DNA from 4 places in the Sinorhizobium sp. M4_45 genome. Region 3 is predicted to be linked to each of the others. Evidence: riboswitches for the same ligand, from Rfam matches in the RefSeq annotation. Region 3 holds a riboswitch; each other region holds the start of a gene.
The links. A riboswitch is a leader RNA that binds a small molecule or an ion and turns the genes downstream of it on or off. The one in region 3 is predicted to bind cobalamin.

Region 1 (4,616 bases), on a different contig from region 3:
GCGCGACCGTGCGGCGTCCGAGCGTCCCGATCGGAGAACCGTCCAGTAGCACCTCCCCCTTCTTCGGCTTGCGGATGCCCGATATGAGCGACATCAGGCTCGTCTTGCCGGAACCGTTCGGGCCGATGATGCCGAGGAACTCTCCCGTCTCGACCGTGAGGGAAACCTCCTTCAGTATGTCCACCCCGCCGGCCGACCATGAAACCCCGCGCGCCGAAAGCGTCATGCGCGGTCCCTCCTTTGTCCGAGTATCAACGCGAAGGCCGGAGCGCCGACGAGCGCCGTGATCACGCCGATCGGCAGGACCTGGCCGGGAATGAGAACGCGCGACAGTATGTCCGCGAGGATCATGAACACGGCGCCGATGAGCGCCGCAGCCGGCAGCAGGACACCGTGACGGACGCCGACGAGCATGCGGGCCGCATGGGGGATGACGAGGCCGACGAAACCGATCGACCCGATGATGGATACCATCACCGCCGTCATCATCGCCGAGACGCCGACGAGCGCGAAATAGGTTCGCCTGACCGAGATGCCGAGCGAGGCGGCCGATTCCGACCCGAAGGTAAACGCGTCGAGGGGACGGGCATGCCAGAGACAGACGACGAGACCGAGAAGCGTCGCCGGCACGGCGAGCCAGGCATCCGGCCAGCGCACGCCCGAAAGGTTGCCAAGCAGCCAGAACATGATGCCGCGCGCCTGCTCGGCCGTGGCCGCCTTGGTGACGATGAAGGAGGTCAGTGCGTTGAAGAGCTGTGACCCCGCCACACCTGCCAGGATGATCGCCGCGGTGCCGCGGCCGGCCTTCACCGCCAGCAGGCTCACCAGGACGAAAGCGACCAGCGCGCCGATGAAGGCGCCGAGCGGCAGCGTCAGCATCCCGGCACCCACACCGAGGATGGCGACGCTGACCGCGCCTGTCGAGGCGCCGGCGGAGATGCCGAGAATATAGGGATCGGCGAGCGGATTGCGCAGCAGCGATTGCAGCACGGCTCCGGAGAGCGCAAGCGCCGCCCCGCAGGAAGCGGCCACGACCGCCCGGCTCAGTCGGTAGCTCCAGATGATGCCCTCGTCGATCGGGGCTAGCGGATAGCCGGCGTTCCACAGCCGATTCGCGACCGTCTGCGCAACGGTCTTGAACGGGATCGCCGTTTCGCCGATCGCAGCGCCCATCCAGAGTGCCGCGAACAGGATCACGAGCGCGGCGATGGCCGCGCCGACGCGTCCCGTCCCCGTTCGCCCGGCCAGGGTCAGCACGCGGCTCACTTGCCGAACCCACCCTTGGAAGCCGGCCCAGCCTTGGGCGCAAGTCCGGCCTCGGCGATGGCATCCGCCAGCGCTTCGATGCCTTCGATCGTGCGGATCGTCGGGTTCATCGCCTGCGCATCCATGTCGAACACATAGCCTTTGGCGACTGCCGGCATGAGGCTCGCCACGGGATCGGTCTTCAGGAATTCGAGTTTGGCGTCGAGGCTGTCGAGCGGGTAGCGTCGACGCTCCATGGAACCGGCAACGATCATGGTCGGCTCGGCCTTGGCGATGGTTTCCCAGCCGACCGTCGGCCATTCGTCCTCTGTGTCGATGATGTTTTCGATGCGGAGCGCCGCCATTATGTAGCCGGGTGCGCCGTTCCTGCCGGCGACATAGGGGTCGGCATCGGCAGCGCTGGAGAACCAGAAGACCGCCGAGAGTTTGTCCCCGGCCGAGGCGACCTTGGCGCGCGCCGCCTCTTCTCGGCTTTTCAGCTCGGCCACGACCTTCTCGCCCTTGTCCTGAACATCGTAAATCTGCGCCAGCTCGCGAATTTCCCGATAGACGAGATCCATGGTGAAGACCTGCCGGCGCACGCCGTCGCTCGCCGCCGAATTCTCCTTGCCGGTGCAATCCGAAGGCGATGTGTAGACCGGAATGCCGAGCTCCTCGAACTGCTCCGGCCGCGCGACCACGCCTTCCGGGCCGACCTGCCACTGAAATTGCACCGCCACCATGTCCGGCTTCTTGGCAAGCACGCTTTCGAAGCTCGGATCGTTGTCTGCCAGGCGCTCGACCTTGGCGTTGACCTCCTCGTAACCTTCAAGGACGGGGCCGACCCAGAGGGCGGTGCCGGCGACCCTGTCCGCAAGGCCGAGCAGATAGAGGATCTCGGTGCTGCTCTGGCCGATCGAGACGGTGCGCGTCGGCGTCTTGTCGAAGGTGATCTGCCGTCCACAGTTCTCGAGTGTCAGCGGATAGATCGTCTCGGCAGCGAAGGCGGGACGGTCAAGAGCCGCTGCGCCTGCGGAAAAGGTGATGAGACCGACAATGAGCGGTCGTTTCCAAAAGCTGTTCATGAATGGTCCCCGAATGTGAGGCCGCTATGCGGCCGTGATCGTCAGTCTGCCGATCGGGTTCGATCGGACGTGTGACGGCTGGATCTCGGGGAAACTGACGAAAGCGTGCGCCGCAAGGCGCGAAAGATGGTCATGGCTTGCTCCTGTTCCGGGCATCCCCGCCCGTGACGTTGGATCTGATTTGACGGCAGGTCTCCTGGCTCACGGACAGAAATCGCTCATCTGCCTTCCCGCGCAACGCGCAGTGGCTGGCGCCAGGGCGCCACGAGGATGAACGACGATCCGCTTACAGTTGCGGGGGCAGCCACGGTTTTGGTCCCTCTTGGGTCGTCCGCACCGTGTTCCCTATTAATCCCCTCCACCTCACGGGTAGGGGAACCGTCAGGCTCAGTTAATTTAGAATGCAGCCTCCGGTCAAGGTGAAACGCGACGCCGCTGCACAGGGGTTCAATATGTTATGTTATTACGCTCGTCAACAAAAAGTTATGTAATACCATTTCATAAGCGTACCGGACTGTTCCGATGAGCCTTCAACCGGTGCCGCCAGATCGGCATCGGCCATTATGGCTTTGGGCCATCGCATGGCCGCAGGACGATTGGTTCCCGGCTTTGCGCCGCGAGTTCGCGGCAGCCGCCGGTGTCGCAAAGCGTCCAGCCGGAGACGGTCGCTCCGGAGGCGGCCAGGACCAGCTCGGGAAGCGGCGGCAGGTCGGGCTTCCAGACCCACCAGCGGCCCTGGCGACGGGCATTGTCTCCCGGCTCCATTCCCGCCCCCGAACCCTGCACGCGCGCCTCCTCGAGAACGAGACCCTCGGCCGTGACGGCCCAACGCTCCTGCCATTCGGTCTTCTCGACCGAATGGGTCCAGCCGAGGGTGAAGACACCCGCAGCAACGGCGACAGCCTTGCCGCCGATGATGCAGGCAAGCGCGCTCATGCCGGTTTCGCCGTCTGCCGGCCAGCCTGGCGGGCGCGCCGCCAGATCACGAAGGCGAAGAGCGCGGAGAGTGCAAAGCCGACCTCATCGGTGATCGGCAGCGCCGCCAGCAACGTGAAGGCGGCCGCGGCCGCGAGCACCCGCTCGAAAACCCCGAGCCGGACTGCGGCGAAGCCCACCACGGCGGCACCCCAGAGCGCGATCGCCAGACCGGTCTTGACGACGATATAGGCGACGGCAACCGGATAGCCCACCGATGCGGCCATCGCGCCGCCATCCTGCAGCATCAGCGCCGGCGAATAAACGGCCATGAACGGGATGACGAAACCGGCCGCCGCCACCTTGATCGCCTGGATCGAGATCTTCAGCCCGCCTTCACGCGCGATCGGTGCTGCCGCGAAGCAGGCGAGCGCCACCGGAGGCGTCAGGTCGGCAAGAATCCCGAAATAGAAGACGAACATGTGGCTGACGATAAGCGGTACCCCGAGTTCCAGAAGCGCGGGCCCGGCGATCGATGAGGTGATGATGTAGTTCGGGATCGTCGGTATGCCCATGCCGAGCACGAGGCAGGTGACCATCGTCAGAAGCAGCGACAGAAACAGGCTTTTGCCCCCGACCGAGACGATGAACTGGCCGAAGGTATTGGCCGCTCCGGTCAGCGTCATCGTACCGATGATCACGCCGACGAGCGCGCAGGCGATCGCCACAGGAAGGGCCGTCTTCGCCCCTTCGGCAAGCGCGTCGCGACATATCACCAGGGTCTCCCGGCCGCCCTTCAGGAAGGCGTTGCCGGCAATCAGCAGCGCCAGCGCTGCGACGATCATGCCGATGCCGAACTGGAAGAAGGCGGCCGCCACCAGCCCGAGGCCGACCCAGAAGATGATGCGTATGAGACCGGCGGGAAGGCCGAGTACGAGCGAACTGCCGAGGATCAGAAGGCCGGTGAAGGCGAGGCCGACCGTACCGGCGAAAAGCGGCGTATAGCCGGAGAACAGCAGCCAGACGAGCGCGGCGAGCGGCAGGATCAGATGCCATTGTTCGAGGATTGCCGCCTTGGCCGAAGGCAGCTGGTCCTTGGGCAGGCCGAGCAGCCCGTGCTTGCCGGCTTCGAGATGGACGATCCAGAAGGCCGACGCGAAATAGAGGATCGCCGGTATGACCGCCGCCTTGACGATCTCGTAATATTCGACGCCGAGCGTCTCGGCCATGATGAAGGCGACCGCGCCCATGACAGGCGGCATGATCTGCCCGCCCATCGAGGCCGTTGCCTCGACGCCGCCTGCAAAGGCCGCCCGATAGCCGAACTTTTTCATCAGCGGGATGGTGAACTGCCCGGTCGTGACGACATTC
Region 2 (4,616 bases), on a different contig from region 3:
AACGTCGCTCATCAAGCTCGCGCTTCGCCACCAGCGCCACCGGCATGAGAGCTGCCGGCGTTCGCTGGATCCCGGCCGTTGCCCCCAGCTGTTGTTGCCCCGGAGGCTCCGGGGATGGCCTCTTTGAAGCTGCTTTAGCCATGCAGCCAATAACGGACGAGATGTTGATCGGATCACTGCTTATGTTCATCCGTGCCGTTAATTTTCGCGACTCGCGATCGCCGTTCTTCGGTTTACAATGCTCTTGCGCCGCAGGATTTACCCGGGCGCCCTGCGGAGGAGCTTCCGCTATTGCGCCCCTAGAGAGGAGATCGGTTAATGACCTCTCAGTTCCATGCAATCGATCCCAGGATTCTCACTCCGAGCGATATCGAATTGTTGCAGAGCCTGTTCGACGAGGAGATCAAAGCCAGAAGAATGACCTATGATTGTCCTGAGGCGGCCGATCTGGCAGCCAGGCTGATAGAGCTTTATCAAAGGGGCGTCAGGAACAAGGCGAGCATACGCGAAATGCTCAAACCTGCAGCCTCGGGCGAATTGGGTTTCAAGCGCAGTTAGGCCGCCCCTCGGCGCGTGTCGCCCTCCGAAGGCGGCATGAACACGACGGCCATCCTTCTCGATCCACAGCGAGGACAGCGGAGGCGACTGGCGAGCATCGCCAGCGGAAAGTCCCTGCCCCGCGTCGCGACCAGCGTCAGCATGTCGAGATCATAAGTCCAAGTGCACTGGCGAACGGATTTCATGCCTTCGCGGTTACCGAATGCACATCGCGCTTTGAGTTGCCAACCGAGGCTGAATGCATCGCCAATTGTCTCGACCATGGCGATGAGATAATGTAAGAACAAAAGAAGAACAATCAACCGATGCTCGAACTCCCCAAATTCGGGGAGGCGACCACAGGAGGTCGTCCTTTGAGTGACGAACTGGGCGCGAAGCCTCACTACGATCTCGGGCCGTACGTCCACGACTGCGAGCATCCGGGCTGCACCAGATGGGGCAGCTTTGGCTTCGCCGTCGATCGGGCGGAGCCGCACTGGTTCTGCTCTGAGCATCAGCCGGAATGGAAGTCGCGCCATGAGGCACAGCCCCGGCGTTGACTTGGAACCCAACACCCGCTGGGCCTGTTCGGACGGTATCGGGTATCTGCGGCTCGCGGAGCGAAGAACAGATCCGCGGCGCAGCGCACGCTGCGCCGCGAGTGATTTTCGCATTTGGGTGAACCGAAGGGAAACGGCGGGCGGCCAGGTTCAGCAGCCAAAGCACCCTTGAGGAATTCCGGCCGAAGCTCAGATGTTCACGCTGTGGAAACAAGAGCAACAATGGTAGGGAGCTCGGCAGGCTTGACCGGATGTATAATCGGTACCGCATAGAAATGGAATTTGATGAGCTATGGCATGCGGCGCGCTCGCAAAGCGACATGACGAAGCGCGCAAGCCCGACAATGGAGGTGTTTCCGGACAAGCCTGGGCCGGTCATCCGCAACAACGCCTATGACCAGCGCGAACTGATGAACCCGACCGGGGGCATGCCCTCGCCGCCGACGGTTACGCCTGGGACGTGTAGTGTCGTTTCCGCCGCCATCGTCGTCGCCCGGCCACTATCCTTGCCAGCCTTCGCCGAGCGCCTCTTTCGGTTGCTGGCCGTCAAGGTGCCGATTCCGATGGCTTGCGGCCAAGTCCTTGCTCGCACTCCAAGCGATATCTCAGTATCTCGCGGAGACGCCGCATCTCCAGTCTCTCCACAGGCATCCCGTTCCTTCCTCGTCACGTCGAAGGAGAAACTTCACACCAGCAGAACACCCACGCCAGATGCTTTCCGGTGGGAGCGGCATCATCTTGGAATCAGGGGGCGACTATTTCTCGGAATCGGGGGGCGAGATCATTTCGGAATCAGGGGGCGGATTGCCTCGGAATTTGCATCATATCCGACAACCTCATATCCGAGCTGGGCTTGAGTCTGAGGTCTGCAATTTCCGTGCCCATGCCTGAAAATAGATCGGGTCAAAATCGAAATGCCCAATTGAATGACCGATTTTGCGAGCCAGGCGTAGCGGTGGTTACCGGCCCAGTCCGCCGCAGTTCGTGACGTACGGCGCAAGCGGTCCAGCCCGCTTGCGCCTAAAGATGCCTATGGCGTTGATCTTGTTCAGACCGCCTGATGCAATCTAATATTGAACATAGGACCGCGACTGTAGCGGTCGAGCGCCTTTGCACCGGCGAGAACACCCAGATCGATCAGAGGCTCCAGCAGGATAACGCCCATATAGGCAACACCGAAGGAGCTGACGGCCGCGAGGTTTTCGACGCTGAAGCCGTGGCCATACAGGGCCCAGAAGGCGACCCAAGCAACAATACCACTCTGATAGGCCGTGGAAAGCGCCAAAGCTTGCCCGTACTTCAGGTCCACATACGCGGTCCGGGCCGGAATGATCCGCTCGGCGAACAGACTGACCGCCCAAAGGGGCACCAGCAATGTTGTTACGTTCATGCCATATTGCGGCAAATCAAAGGGTGCAAAGAAAAGCCCTTGAAGAAGCAGCCCGGCTGCAAGGCCGATCGCGGCGGCGCCTGCACCAAACAGTAGAAGAAGGGTTGATCCGAGGATAAGGTGGACTTCCGAGACGCCTACAGGATGGTGCGGCAGAACTTCGAAAAAGCAGAAGACCAAAGCCGTTGTGACGATACTGCGTAACGCGAGCGCGCCCGCACCACCGTCGTTGCGAATACTGTCAGTCGCCAACTTGGCGGTGAGCCCGAAAGCCCCTGCGGCAGTGGCATAACTCAACATAATTTTGGCGCCGTCCACGACGCCTGGTTCGATATGCATGTGCTCTCCTTTCCGCACCCACCGTGCGGCATGGCAGTTGTTGAGGCGTATCGCCCGAATCTGATGGCAGGTCTCCTGGCTTGCGGGTCGTAGCTTGGTCCGCCTTATCAGCCGATCCACGGGCCAATGGCATCTCTGGACTTTGCTCGCCGCTCACAGTTGCGGGGGCAGCCACGGTTTTGGCCCCCTAGGGGTCGTCCTCACCGTATTCCCTTTTCATCCGCCTTCCCTCCAGTCGGGCGGAACCATCATCTGAACTGTTATGCTCGCGCCGGCCAAAACACAATGAAGAATGTTCGAAAGCCAGTGCTGTCAAAGGTCCCGCATTTGTCCGCTGGGCCATCCGTTCTCCACCTTGCGCCGAAAGATGATCACGCTCTGCTCAAGTCCGAAAAGAAGTGCAAGAGCCTAGAAGCGGCTGCAAAAGCCTAAGTGCGCGAGCATCAGAAATTCTCCGCCATCGTCTGAACATTTCAAATCACCGCGACTCGATTGCCGGCAGCTCTTCGACGCTCGGCTGCGGTCTCTCGCCGGCTACCACCTTCACCAGTTCGGCCTTGGAATAGGTCCACACGACCGAGCGCCAGGCGAAGAGCGCGTCTGGCGAGATCCGTGCAGATGCAAGCGGGCTAAGCCACACTGGTTAATGGCGGCCGGCGCTCGTCCAGCCTAAACTGACATCGGTCGCTCTAGCCCCTCGCAGGCGGCCGGGAGGCTCGTCACCGGCCGCAGCCCTTGACGAGCCTCGCCATCGATCCACATTGATGGAAATGGGACTGAGACATGGACGATAGCGAACCGAAATGCGCCGGCCGAAACGAGCCGGCTTCTGGCCTCTCAGATATCGCGGCGCACTGCGCGGCTTCAAATTTGATGGACTTTGCAGCGCAGCTCGCAGGCCTGGCCGAGGACCTCAAAGCCCTAGCAGCAAGGCCTATTAAGCCCATACCGGCATTTGCCGAGCCCGACGATCAGCATGAAGGCGAATTCCCCGGCATTATCTAAAAATCGAGCCCCAAGACAGTAACGCGGCAACAAGCACGTACATGGTAGCTCATCCCCTAACATGAGCTCAGCGGTTTCTATAGGCAACCTGTCATAGGGGTGCTGGGCTGGGGCCTGAAGTGACGAAGTAAGATTGGCGGGTACATCCAGTGTCACGCCATCGACGGCAAGACGCGGGTGGTGACGCCGAATTATCTTGTGTCCGATCATACTCGACCGAGGGCGAACGTATGTCGGCCGCGGTAACCACAAGCCGCCTGCACAACGGCATCACGTCGGTTTCGGAGTTGATAAGTTCACCATAAATCTCGATGGCAGCGTTTTCGGAGACAGCATCTTGGCCAAGAGACGTCGCCGCAACCACCTGGCCTCAACTTCACTGCAGATCTTCCGCGCCGGCCACTCATCAGCCATCACGATCAGGCAATAAGTATTACTTAGTTATTTCTTGCTTAATTAGACTTAAGTAGCATAGTCTGACCTCCTTCGCTTTGGGAGGAGCAAGATGGTAGAACGCGTTGAAGCCGAAAAGATTTCCAAGCAAACTTCTACTAAGGTATGGAACATTCACGTTTTTTGCCGGCGGGAACGCTTGCCTCAGGAGGAGGAAAAGCGCCTGACCAGCCTTTTTGGCGATTTCGCTGAGGCTTCGGAGTTGCTTCACAATGCCAAGCGCGCGCCGAGGTGGCGGTACTGAGATGTTGGTGACCACCCGGGGTGCACATCGTACACAGGAGTAGGTGGTAAGATAGGCGGGAATGGCCGACCGCTGCAGACAGTACGCT
Region 3 (4,616 bases):
CGATTTCGTCGGCAGCCTCAGAACCATGTGCGTACGAACATGCGATGGCGCCTTCTTTCCCATCTCCTCGCATGCCACGCCGGCGGACTTCGGTCGCGACGCCGATCTCTGCCGCGCGCGCTGCCCGGGTGCGGAGACGGAGCTCTATTACCATGTGCTCGCAACGGAAGAAGCGGACCGGATGGTTTCGGCAACGACCGGCCGGCCCTACACCGACCTCCCAACGGCCTTTGCCTACCGGGCGCGCGGTGTCGGCTCACCGGGCATCTGTGGCTGCGGAATCCCGGATTCCGCAACGGATGCCAACAGGCAAAAGACAGGCTCTGCCGGAAAGCTCACCGCCGTCAGCCCATCGGTCATTACCATCGGCAGCGAGAGAAAGGCGCCGCCCAAGCCGGTAGAAGAGCGACCCTACGACCCGACCAAAAACAAGGTCCGCATCGTCGGTCCGACTTTCCTTCCGCAGGAAGAGAGCGCGATCGACCTCAAGCATCCGCTTGGGCCGCGATACCAGCCGCTGCAGGACAATTGACAGGCGCCGTTGCGAGCATTCTGCGAGAATCACGCATGTTCTTGATCCAGAGCCCGTTAGAGAGCGACCTTTGCGCGACTGATAAGACGCGCGGCGCTGTGGGAAACTTTTCGGAGGACTGCAATCTCTCCTGTGCTCGTCACAGGGATGAGAGCAGCGCCGCGTCTGCGGCGCGGGAGAGTTCTTTTCAGCCCAAGGACTTGGTCTGGCTGGATTCCTGTGACAAGCACAGGAATGAGGGACCGGGGATGTGCGGCCACTACATCGAAGCGAAACGGGACGCTGTATACGGGCGTGACCCGGGACCTGTCGTGTCGCCTCGCTATCTTCACGGTTTATGAAACGCGCCGAGGGACCGCACCCTCTCTACCCTCATCCCTGTGCTCGTCACAGGGATCCAGCAGCGCCGCGTCTGCGGCGCGGGAGAGTTCTTTCAGCCCAAGGACTTGGTCTGGCTGGATTCCTGTGACAAGCACAGGAATGAGGGTATCGAACAAACCGCGTCGGCCTTAGATCGACCCTAACATCGTGATCTAACGGACACCCCAGCCTTCCTCGAAAACGAGATCTTCGAGCGGCAAGCGCTGCCGCCAGCCCTTCGCGGCGAGTTCCGGCTCCTGGTACAGCTTGTCGACGAAACCCAGGCAAAGCCAGGCAACGATTTCGATATGCTCCGGAATCCCGAGAATCGCCTTGATTTCCCTCTCATGGAAAATGCTGACCCAGCCGACGCCCACCCCTTCGGCGCGCGCGGCAAGCCAGAGGTTCTGGACGGCGCAAACGGTCGAGTACAGATCCATCTGCGGATTATGGGTGCGGCCCAGGACGACCGCTCCGCCGCGCGTCCGGTCGCAGGTCACGCAAATGCTGAGCGGCGCCTTGCGAATGCCTTCGAGCTTCAGCGAGCGATACTTCGCCTGCCTTTCGCCGGAAAACATCTCTGCGGCCTCGTCATTGGCGCGCTGGAATGCCTGCCAGACTTTCTCCCGCGTCTCGTCCTGTCGCACGAGCACGAAGTTCCAGGGTTGCATGAAGCCGACGGACGGCGCCTGGTGCGCCGCAGCGAGCAGTCGCGCGACCAGATCCTCAGGCAGTGGTTCGGGCAGGAATTCGTCGCGCACGTCGCGGCGCGTCTCTATGGCACGATAGACGGCGGCGCGCTCGTCCGGCGAAAAAGCTCCGGCCGCCGCAAGGCAGCCGTTCTGGTCAGGCAGCATCGTTCGATCCCCAACAATGCGGAAACCTCCCGCCGTCCGCGCGGGGCCGGTCTATCTCGCCAGGCCGGTCTTCTGACTTCGGATCATCCGTTCGCGCCGCCTTCCCGAATCACGTGAAGATTCAGTGGCAAAGGTCTGAAAAGATTCAGACCGACTTGGCGCGAACGTCCCCGTCACAGCGCTGGGCACGTGCCGGAACTGCACCGGCTTCCCGATTCTCCCGCCTTCGCGGGCACCTGACGGCGGCATATGGCCATAGCTCCCCTCGAAACGCAAGGCGAGCAAGATGGGAGCTTCAGAGCGGTGCCTCCGGATGAGGCGAGGCGTCATAGGCACCCCAGATCGACTGATCGAAGCAGATGACGGAACCCGTCATGAGGCCGGATTCTGCCGATGAGAGATAGGCGCAGGCACGCGCGACCTCGGCCGGATCTACGAGCCTGCCGAAGGGCTGGCTCGCCGCCGCCTTTTCCAGCCAGTTCGCCGGCGCATCGTGATATTCGCGCTGGATCCGGTCTTCGCCTTCCGAGGCCATCCAGCCGATGTTGAGGCCGTTGACCCGTATCCGGTTGCGCAGGACGGCATAGGCGGTGTTCCTGGTCAGCGTCTCCAGCGCCCCCTTCGACGCACAATAGGCTGTGATGAAGGGCTGGCCCGCCTTCGCCGACATGGAGCCGATATTGACGATCGTGCCCTCCGTCTTCTCGCGCCGCATCACCTTTATCACCTCCTGCATCAGGAAGAATGGCGCGCGCACATTGACCGCGAACATCCGGTCGAAGAGTTCCGGGCTGGTGTCGAGGATCGTGCCCCGGTCGGTAATCGCTGCGGCGTTGACGAGCGCATCGACCCGGCCGAAAGTGCGGTCGCAGGCCGCGACGACCGTTCGGGCGTCCTCCACCCGCTCAAGATCCGCCGGCACGTAGACGACCTTCGAACCGGTCGCCGCGGCGATCTCGGCAGCTTTCGCCTCGCCCTTCGCCGCGTTGCGCCCGCAAATCACGATGCCGGCGGCGCCACGTTCGGCAAAGAGTGCGGCAATCGCGGCACCGAGCCCCTGCGTGCCACCGGTCACGATGGCGATCTTCCCGTCCAGTCGTGCGTGGTCCGTGCTCATCCTGTTCCTCCCTTTGATATGTTGGTGAATATGGCTTCGTGACCGTGCATTGAGCCAGGTGGTTTAGCTTAGCTTTCTCGCCGCCTGATCGGCCAGCGCCTCGGCAAACGCTTCGGCACTCCATTCGCCGGCAAGCGCTTGGTGCATCAGCTGCGCCTGCGTCCTGGGCGCCAGACCGCCAACCGGCGGATCACGATCGAGATTGGTCGGGAATGAATAACCTTCGGCGCACGCGGCAACCGCATGGGCAATTTCGTCCTGCGTGAGCTTGCCGCCGGCCGCAAGGACTTTCAGAGCCGGAAAGAGCACGGCGCACATGTGTTCGCGATCCACCGTTTCCATCGCCCTGCCGAAGGCGGAGGATACCTGCAGAAGATTGGCCACACGCTTGATTCCCGCAGACCGGTTGCTGCCCGCGGCGTGGAAAAGTGCCGGGTTGAAGAATACGATATCGCCCTTCTCCAGCGGCAATTGCACATGGTTCTCTTCGAAATAGGCGCGGAACTCCGGCCGTCTCAAAGCGAGATATCCGGGCAGATACGTCTGGCTATAGGGCAGGAACAGGGTTGGCCCGCTTTCGACCGGCATGTCGCAATGAGCGACCGCGCCCTGGAGCGTCAGGACCGGCGAGAGCCTGTGCACATGCGCCGGATACTGCTCTATGACGGCCGAGGTCTGGAAGCCCAGATGGTAGTCGCGATGCGGCGATTGAGACGCGCCGCCCGGATTGACGCGATTGACCTGCGCCGTCATCTGGTAGTTCGGACCAAGCCATGCCTCACTGACGAGCGCGATGATGGCGTTGGCGTAGTAGGCGGCGAAATTCTCAGGGTTCTTCAGGCAGTGCTTTTCCAGAGAATTCCAGATCCGGTCGTTGGCGCCGGGCTTGGCGAAGTGATCGCCGCCGCCGCTGTTGGTGCGGTGCTGCTCCTCGATGATCTCATCGAAGATGCGGCTCGCTTCGTCGACCACATGCGTATCGGTGAAGGCACGCTTGAAGACCGCGACGCCCGGCCCCGTCGCAAGCACCTCGCAGATCTCCGCAAGCACCGACCGCCTGCCGGCCTGCGTGCCGCAATCACCGATAAGACGGGCGCTGTCATAGATCAGGACGTTCTTCTGGCAGTCTGCCGCGTGCGGATAGTCCGCCAGGCCGACACGGTGCTCGACCGCGGCGCGAAATTCCTCGATATCGCAGGCCGCCTCACTGAGCCAGACGCGTTCCAGACGCGCTCTCGCGGGATTGTCCGTCTTCATCAGTTCTCCTCCTCAAGGACGACGATGATCCGACTATACGGCTTGCCCGCTTCTGATATAGAGCAGGAATCCATCAAAAAGCCATCAGGAGGGATAGGTGGCACATCCGTTTCTCGTCAAGGACATCGCCTTCCAGGCGGGACTCAGTACGGCGACCGTCGATCGCGTCCTCAACGGCCGGAGGGGCGTGCGCCAGCAAACGGTAATGCGCGTCAATGCAGCCATTCGTGAACTCGAGAGGCAGCAGGCCGGCCTTGAAGTACAGGGACGCAAATTTGCCGTCGACGTGGTGATGGAGGCACCGGAACGCTTCACCGAAGCGGTGCGCAAGGCATTCGAAAGCGAAGCCGCGACCTTCATGCCTACCGTTTTCCGGTCCCGCTTCCATTTCGCCGAGACCATGCGGCCGCAGGACATCAGCCAGTTGCTCGACCGTATTCGGCTTCGCGGAACCGACGGAGTAGTCCTCAAGGCGCCCGACGTGCCGGAGATT
Region 4 (4,616 bases), on a different contig from region 3:
CGTCGGTACGATCCCGGCGTTGAATGCAAGTGCAACGGCCGCTCTTTCGCGGCCGCTCGTGATAAGCCGCGCCGAGGCGGAGAGCGGATCAGGGGCGGGCGCCGACGAGACTGTTACCGGCTCCATCGCCGTCAGGGCCGCCGAGGCACGCCTGCCCTACCAATCCGAGCGGCGGTAACTCAGGCCTCGATCTGGACGTCGCTTGTCGGCCGCGAACAGCAGGCGAGGATGTAGCCCTCCTCGATCTCATCGTCGAGAATGCCGCCATTGTGGTTCATCTCGACATCGCCGGCGATCTTCATCACCCGACATGTTCCGCAGATGCCGCCCTCGCAGGCGGCCCCGATCCTGACGCCGTTGGCCCGGGCCGTCTGCAGAATCGTCTGGCCGGGAACGGCGGTCGCCTCCTTGCCGCTCATGGTAAAGGTCACCCGCGCCGCACCGGCCCCGGCATCGGCCGCCGGCCCCGCCCGAATTGCAAGCTCCTCGGCCGCCGGCGCCGCGGCGGGCTGGAAGCTCTCCTGGTGATAGCCGGCCATGTCGAAGCCCGCCGATTCCAGCATTGCCCGAACATTGCCCATGAACGGCTCGGGCCCGCAGCAGAAAACGGTTCTTTCCATGAAATCCGGTGCGAGCATCGGCAGCTTCGCCGCGTCGATGCGCCCGCGCAGACCATGCCAGCCATGTCGCGCCTCATGCCCCTCCACGAGGAAGCCGAGATTGAGCCGCGGCATCTGACGCGCGAGAACTTCGAGCTCCGTTCTGAAGAGGAGATCGTCCGGGCGGCGGGCGCAGGAAATGAAGGTGACATCCGTTTCCGGTGCGCAGTCGGCCATCCAGCGCGTCATCGACATCATCGGCGTGACGCCCGACCCCGCTGAAATGAAGAGATACTTTTCACCGGGATGACGGACGAAGCTGAAATCGCCGAGCGGCCCGAACGCCTTGAGCATCATGCCCGGCTTCAGATTGTCGAACATCCAGCGGGTGCCGATGCTTCCCGGCTGCGCCTTGACCGTGACCGCGACCGAAAGCGGGCGCGAGGGCGAGGACGACAGCGTATAGGTGCGCATCACCGGCTCGGCCGAGACGGGCAGTTCGAGTGTCACGAACTGCCCGGGCAGGTAGCGGAACCAGGCCGGCTTGTCGGAGCGGAAGGTGAAAGTCATCACGTCGGCGGCTTCGGCTACGGCCGACGTGCACTCCAGCATGTGCTGACGGTCTCTCCAGGGATCGAGCTCGTCGAAATGGTGAAAGGAGCGAGGCATTTCCATGGTCATGCCACCCGCGAGAGCTGTGCGGCCCCGCCCTGAAGGCGGTCCAGCATGAAGTTCGAATACCACTCGACGAACTGCATGACGCCGCCCTCGTGTTCGGCCGAATATGGACCCGGCTCATAGGCCGGCGAGCGTATCCCGAACGCGTTTTCCTCGACGATCTGCCGGTCCTGATCGTTGGTCTCTGTCCAGACGTGCGTCAGCTCGTCTATCGTATAGTCGACGCCCTCCACCGCATCCTTGTTGACCAGCCATTTGGTCGTAACCTGCGTCAGTTCCGGCCCGAGCGGCAGAACGCGGAAGGTGATCGCATGATCGCCCAGAATGTGGTTCCACGTCGTCGGATAATGGAAGAGGAGCAGTGTACCGATGCCACCGGCGTCAAGCCCGGCGGAGAGCTGCCTGCGTACGGCCTTCTGTCCGGACATCGTATAGCTCTCGGCGCCGTTGATCAGCGGCATTCTCGTCATGCGGAACTGGCCGGTGGGCGCGATCCCGAAAGCGCTCGGAAGGCCCGCCGCCTCGCATTTCTGCCAATGGGCGCCGATTTCCGGGTCGTTCATCGCCCCCTGGACACCGGTTACGGTCGGCGCTTCGGGATAGGTACGGCAGAGTTCCGGGTGATTGGCGGCGCAGTGGTAGCACTCGCGATTGTTCTCCCAGACGAGCTTCCAATTGCCTTTCTCGACGATCGTGCTCTCGAAGGCGACCTTCGTTTCCCCGAGGCGGTGCGGCGCGAGATAGGCCGCGACCGTCTCGCGGAACGGCCGGAAGTCCATCGGTTGTTCGGCAAGGCTGATGAAGATGTAACCGCCGACGGTTTCGCAGTGGATCGGCTTAAGACTGTGTTCGGCCGGGTCGAAGCCCTCGGGCATCTGCCGCGCGAAGAGCAGGCGGCCGTCGAGCTCGTAGGTCCACTGGTGGTAGGGACAGACGAGTTTGGCGGATGAGCCTTTGTGCTGCGTGCAGACGCGCGAGCCGCGATGGCGGCACGAATTGTGCAGTGCCCGCACCGCGCCCTGTCTGTCTCGAACGATAACGACCGGGTAATCGCCGACCTGCACCGTGAAATAGTTCCCCGGCCGCGGGACTTCACAATCATGGCCGATGAACAGCCAATCCTTGTACCAGATCTGTTCCAGGTCCTGGCGATAATAACCAGGATCGACGTAGAAGGCGCGGTCGAGGCTGTAGCCTTCGCGACGGGTCTTCAGCTTGCGCAGCATTTCGGTCTGAATTTCCATGCCCTTATCCTCGTTTTCCGCCGTTTCGGAGAGGCAGGACTGGAACCCGCGCCGGCCGCATGGACCCGCAACGCAATTGGCTCCGATCCGGCTGCCCGCCGCAACCAGCTACGGTCTGTTTCTGCTTCAAGGCTGGTTTCCGGGCTCTGGAGCTGTCCGCAAGGGACCTGCCCGGCGCCTTCCCGGACGCTGTGTCCAGTGGCCTTCTGCCGTGGCTGTTCGCTCCACCACCGTTGCGGGGGCAGCGCCGGGATTTGACCGGCTTCCCAATTCTCCGCCTTCCCTTCGAGGCAGCACCTTGAGTGTCCTCATCTAAGCCTGCGGGCCGGTCCGGCAACTGCCAATAGACGACATCCGATTCCAGAAAGACGACAGCCATTCGCGGCGTAATCGGCACGATTGGCAGACGGATATTATCCATAACAAACAAGGAAGTAGGTGAATCTCCGCGCAGCCGGCGGATTTTTCGGCAGCGCCGTTCATAGCGCGAAGGCGACTGGCCATTTTACGACACGGCCCACCGACACAAGGTCTGATCGATGCCCGCACGGCCGCAAACGAACCAATTCGTTAACTGTGATGATTTACGTTCGCTACCATCAACCCGCTTGCGGACAGGACGGCGCGACGACGCCCATGGCAAAACTCCGATATTACGACGCTGCCGACAAGATGCCGGTCGCACCGGCGAAAGCCAAGGCTCACACCGAGTTCCTGCGGACCGGCCGGATCGATAGACGCCGGTGGATGGCGAACGAGCGGCAGTATCTGAGTTATGCCGAGGTTGCGCAGCAGACGGCGCGGAAGCTGACGACGGCGGGCGAGACGACCCACAGCCGAATCAACGGGTTTCATGCCTCGATGCAGTTCCCGAAGATGGTCTTCCATCGTACGCTCGCCAACAGTCCGCATCTCGGCTACTGCCACGTGACCGCCGCGAAAACCTGCCTCGCAAAGGGACATGAGATCACCTGGTCCTTTTATCTCGCGAACTTCTTCTGCGACCTTGGGAACGAGACCCATTTCTTCGACCGTATCCAGCCGGGCTATTCGCGCATGTATTTCGCCGTCGCGATCGAGCCCGATGCCGGCGAAGGACGGATCGTCGTCAACCGCAACGTGCGCGGCAACGGCCTGATTTTCCGGACGCAGGATCCGAAGGTGGCGCTGAAGAACGTGCTGATGCTCGGCGCACGCGACGAAGCCTTGCGGCGGATCATTCGCAGCCTTTGACCAAGAAAATCGTTCTGTTTTTGCAATCGCTCCGTTAAGGAAGCGACGGAAAGGATCAGAACGCCATGGCCGAAATCATCGACACGCGCATCGAACCGGAGCGGGCAATCGAGACGGCTTGTGCAGTTCTTTCGGACGGGGAACCCGTGGCGATCCCCACGGAGACCGTATACGGCCTTGCCGCCGATGCCACGACCCCCGATGCGATCAGCCGCATCTACGAGATGAAGGGGCGTCCGCGGTTCAATCCGCTGATCTGTCACGTCTCCGATCTGGGGATGGCGGAGGCGCATGTGACCTTCGATCCGGTTTCGAGACGTCTGGCCGAGGCTTTTTGGCCTGGCCCCCTCACGCTGATCCTGCCGCAGCGGCGGGAAAGCACCGTGCACACGCTCGCATCCGCCGGTCTCGATACGCTCGGAATTCGGATGCCCGACGGCTTCTCGCGTCGGGTGATCGCCCGATTCGGACGGCCTTTGGCGGCGCCGAGCGCCAACACCTCGGGCAAGATCAGTCCCACCAGTGCGGCCCATGTGCAGGCGGATCTCGGCTCCAGGCTGAAGCTCATCCTCGACGCAGGCCCGGCCGCGATCGGCCTTGAATCGACCATCGTCAAGGTCGAGAACGGAAAGCTGCGGCTGCTGAGGCCCGGGGGGCTCGACGCGGCAGAGATCGAAGCTTTGACAGGGCTCCCCATCGAGCGCCCTGAGACCGCCGGCGCCGTCATCGAGGCGCCCGGCATGCTCGCCTCGCATTACGCTCCCGGTGCCGCTGTGCGGCTCAATGCCGATGAGGTCCGGAAAGGAGAAGCCCTCATCCGCTTCGGCGGAAAGACACTTCCCGGTGAAGGCGATGCCGCGAT

Region 1: another riboswitch for cobalamin. It lies ahead of CN933_RS10880 (ABC transporter substrate-binding protein); the one in region 3 lies ahead of bluB (5,6-dimethylbenzimidazole synthase).
Region 2: another riboswitch for cobalamin. It lies ahead of CN933_RS24850 (energy-coupling factor ABC transporter permease); the one in region 3 lies ahead of bluB (5,6-dimethylbenzimidazole synthase).
Region 4: another riboswitch for cobalamin. It lies ahead of CN933_RS07595 (aromatic ring-hydroxylating oxygenase subunit alpha); the one in region 3 lies ahead of bluB (5,6-dimethylbenzimidazole synthase).

What each region holds. Positions count from the first base shown of each region.
Region 1 is NZ_NWVE01000003.1:125,112-129,727, forward strand. Features, by position in the region: gene CN933_RS10870 (ABC transporter ATP-binding protein) at 1-226, opposite strand, end outside; gene CN933_RS10875 (FecCD family ABC transporter permease) at 223-1,266, opposite strand; gene CN933_RS10880 (ABC transporter substrate-binding protein) at 1,263-2,330, opposite strand; cobalamin riboswitch at 2,500-2,729, opposite strand; gene CN933_RS10885 (DUF1850 domain-containing protein) at 2,892-3,266, opposite strand; gene CN933_RS10890 (TRAP transporter permease) at 3,263-4,616, opposite strand, start outside.
Region 2 is NZ_NWVE01000010.1:160,692-165,307, reverse strand. Features, by position in the region: gene CN933_RS24875 (hypothetical protein) at 319-558, shown strand; gene CN933_RS32045 (EsV-1-7 cysteine-rich motif-containing protein) at 912-1,097, shown strand; gene CN933_RS24850 (energy-coupling factor ABC transporter permease) at 2,146-2,826, opposite strand; cobalamin riboswitch at 2,875-3,091, opposite strand; gene CN933_RS24845 (hypothetical protein) at 3,610-3,831, shown strand; gene CN933_RS24840 (hypothetical protein) at 4,337-4,528, shown strand.
Region 3 is NZ_NWVE01000001.1:840,683-845,298, reverse strand. Features, by position in the region: gene CN933_RS04265 (DUF2865 domain-containing protein) at 1-532, shown strand, start outside; gene bluB (5,6-dimethylbenzimidazole synthase) at 1,066-1,749, opposite strand; cobalamin riboswitch at 1,795-2,004, opposite strand; gene CN933_RS04245 (SDR family oxidoreductase) at 2,045-2,866, opposite strand; gene CN933_RS04240 (phytanoyl-CoA dioxygenase family protein) at 2,930-4,123, opposite strand; gene CN933_RS04235 (LacI family DNA-binding transcriptional regulator) at 4,221-4,616, shown strand, end outside.
Region 4 is NZ_NWVE01000002.1:405,591-410,206, reverse strand. Features, by position in the region: gene CN933_RS07605 (glycoside hydrolase family 25 protein) at 1-178, shown strand, start outside; gene CN933_RS07600 (FAD-binding oxidoreductase) at 180-1,280, opposite strand; gene CN933_RS07595 (aromatic ring-hydroxylating oxygenase subunit alpha) at 1,277-2,521, opposite strand; cobalamin riboswitch at 2,635-2,837, opposite strand; gene CN933_RS07590 (DUF6656 family protein) at 3,158-3,754, shown strand; gene CN933_RS07585 (L-threonylcarbamoyladenylate synthase) at 3,820-4,616, shown strand, end outside.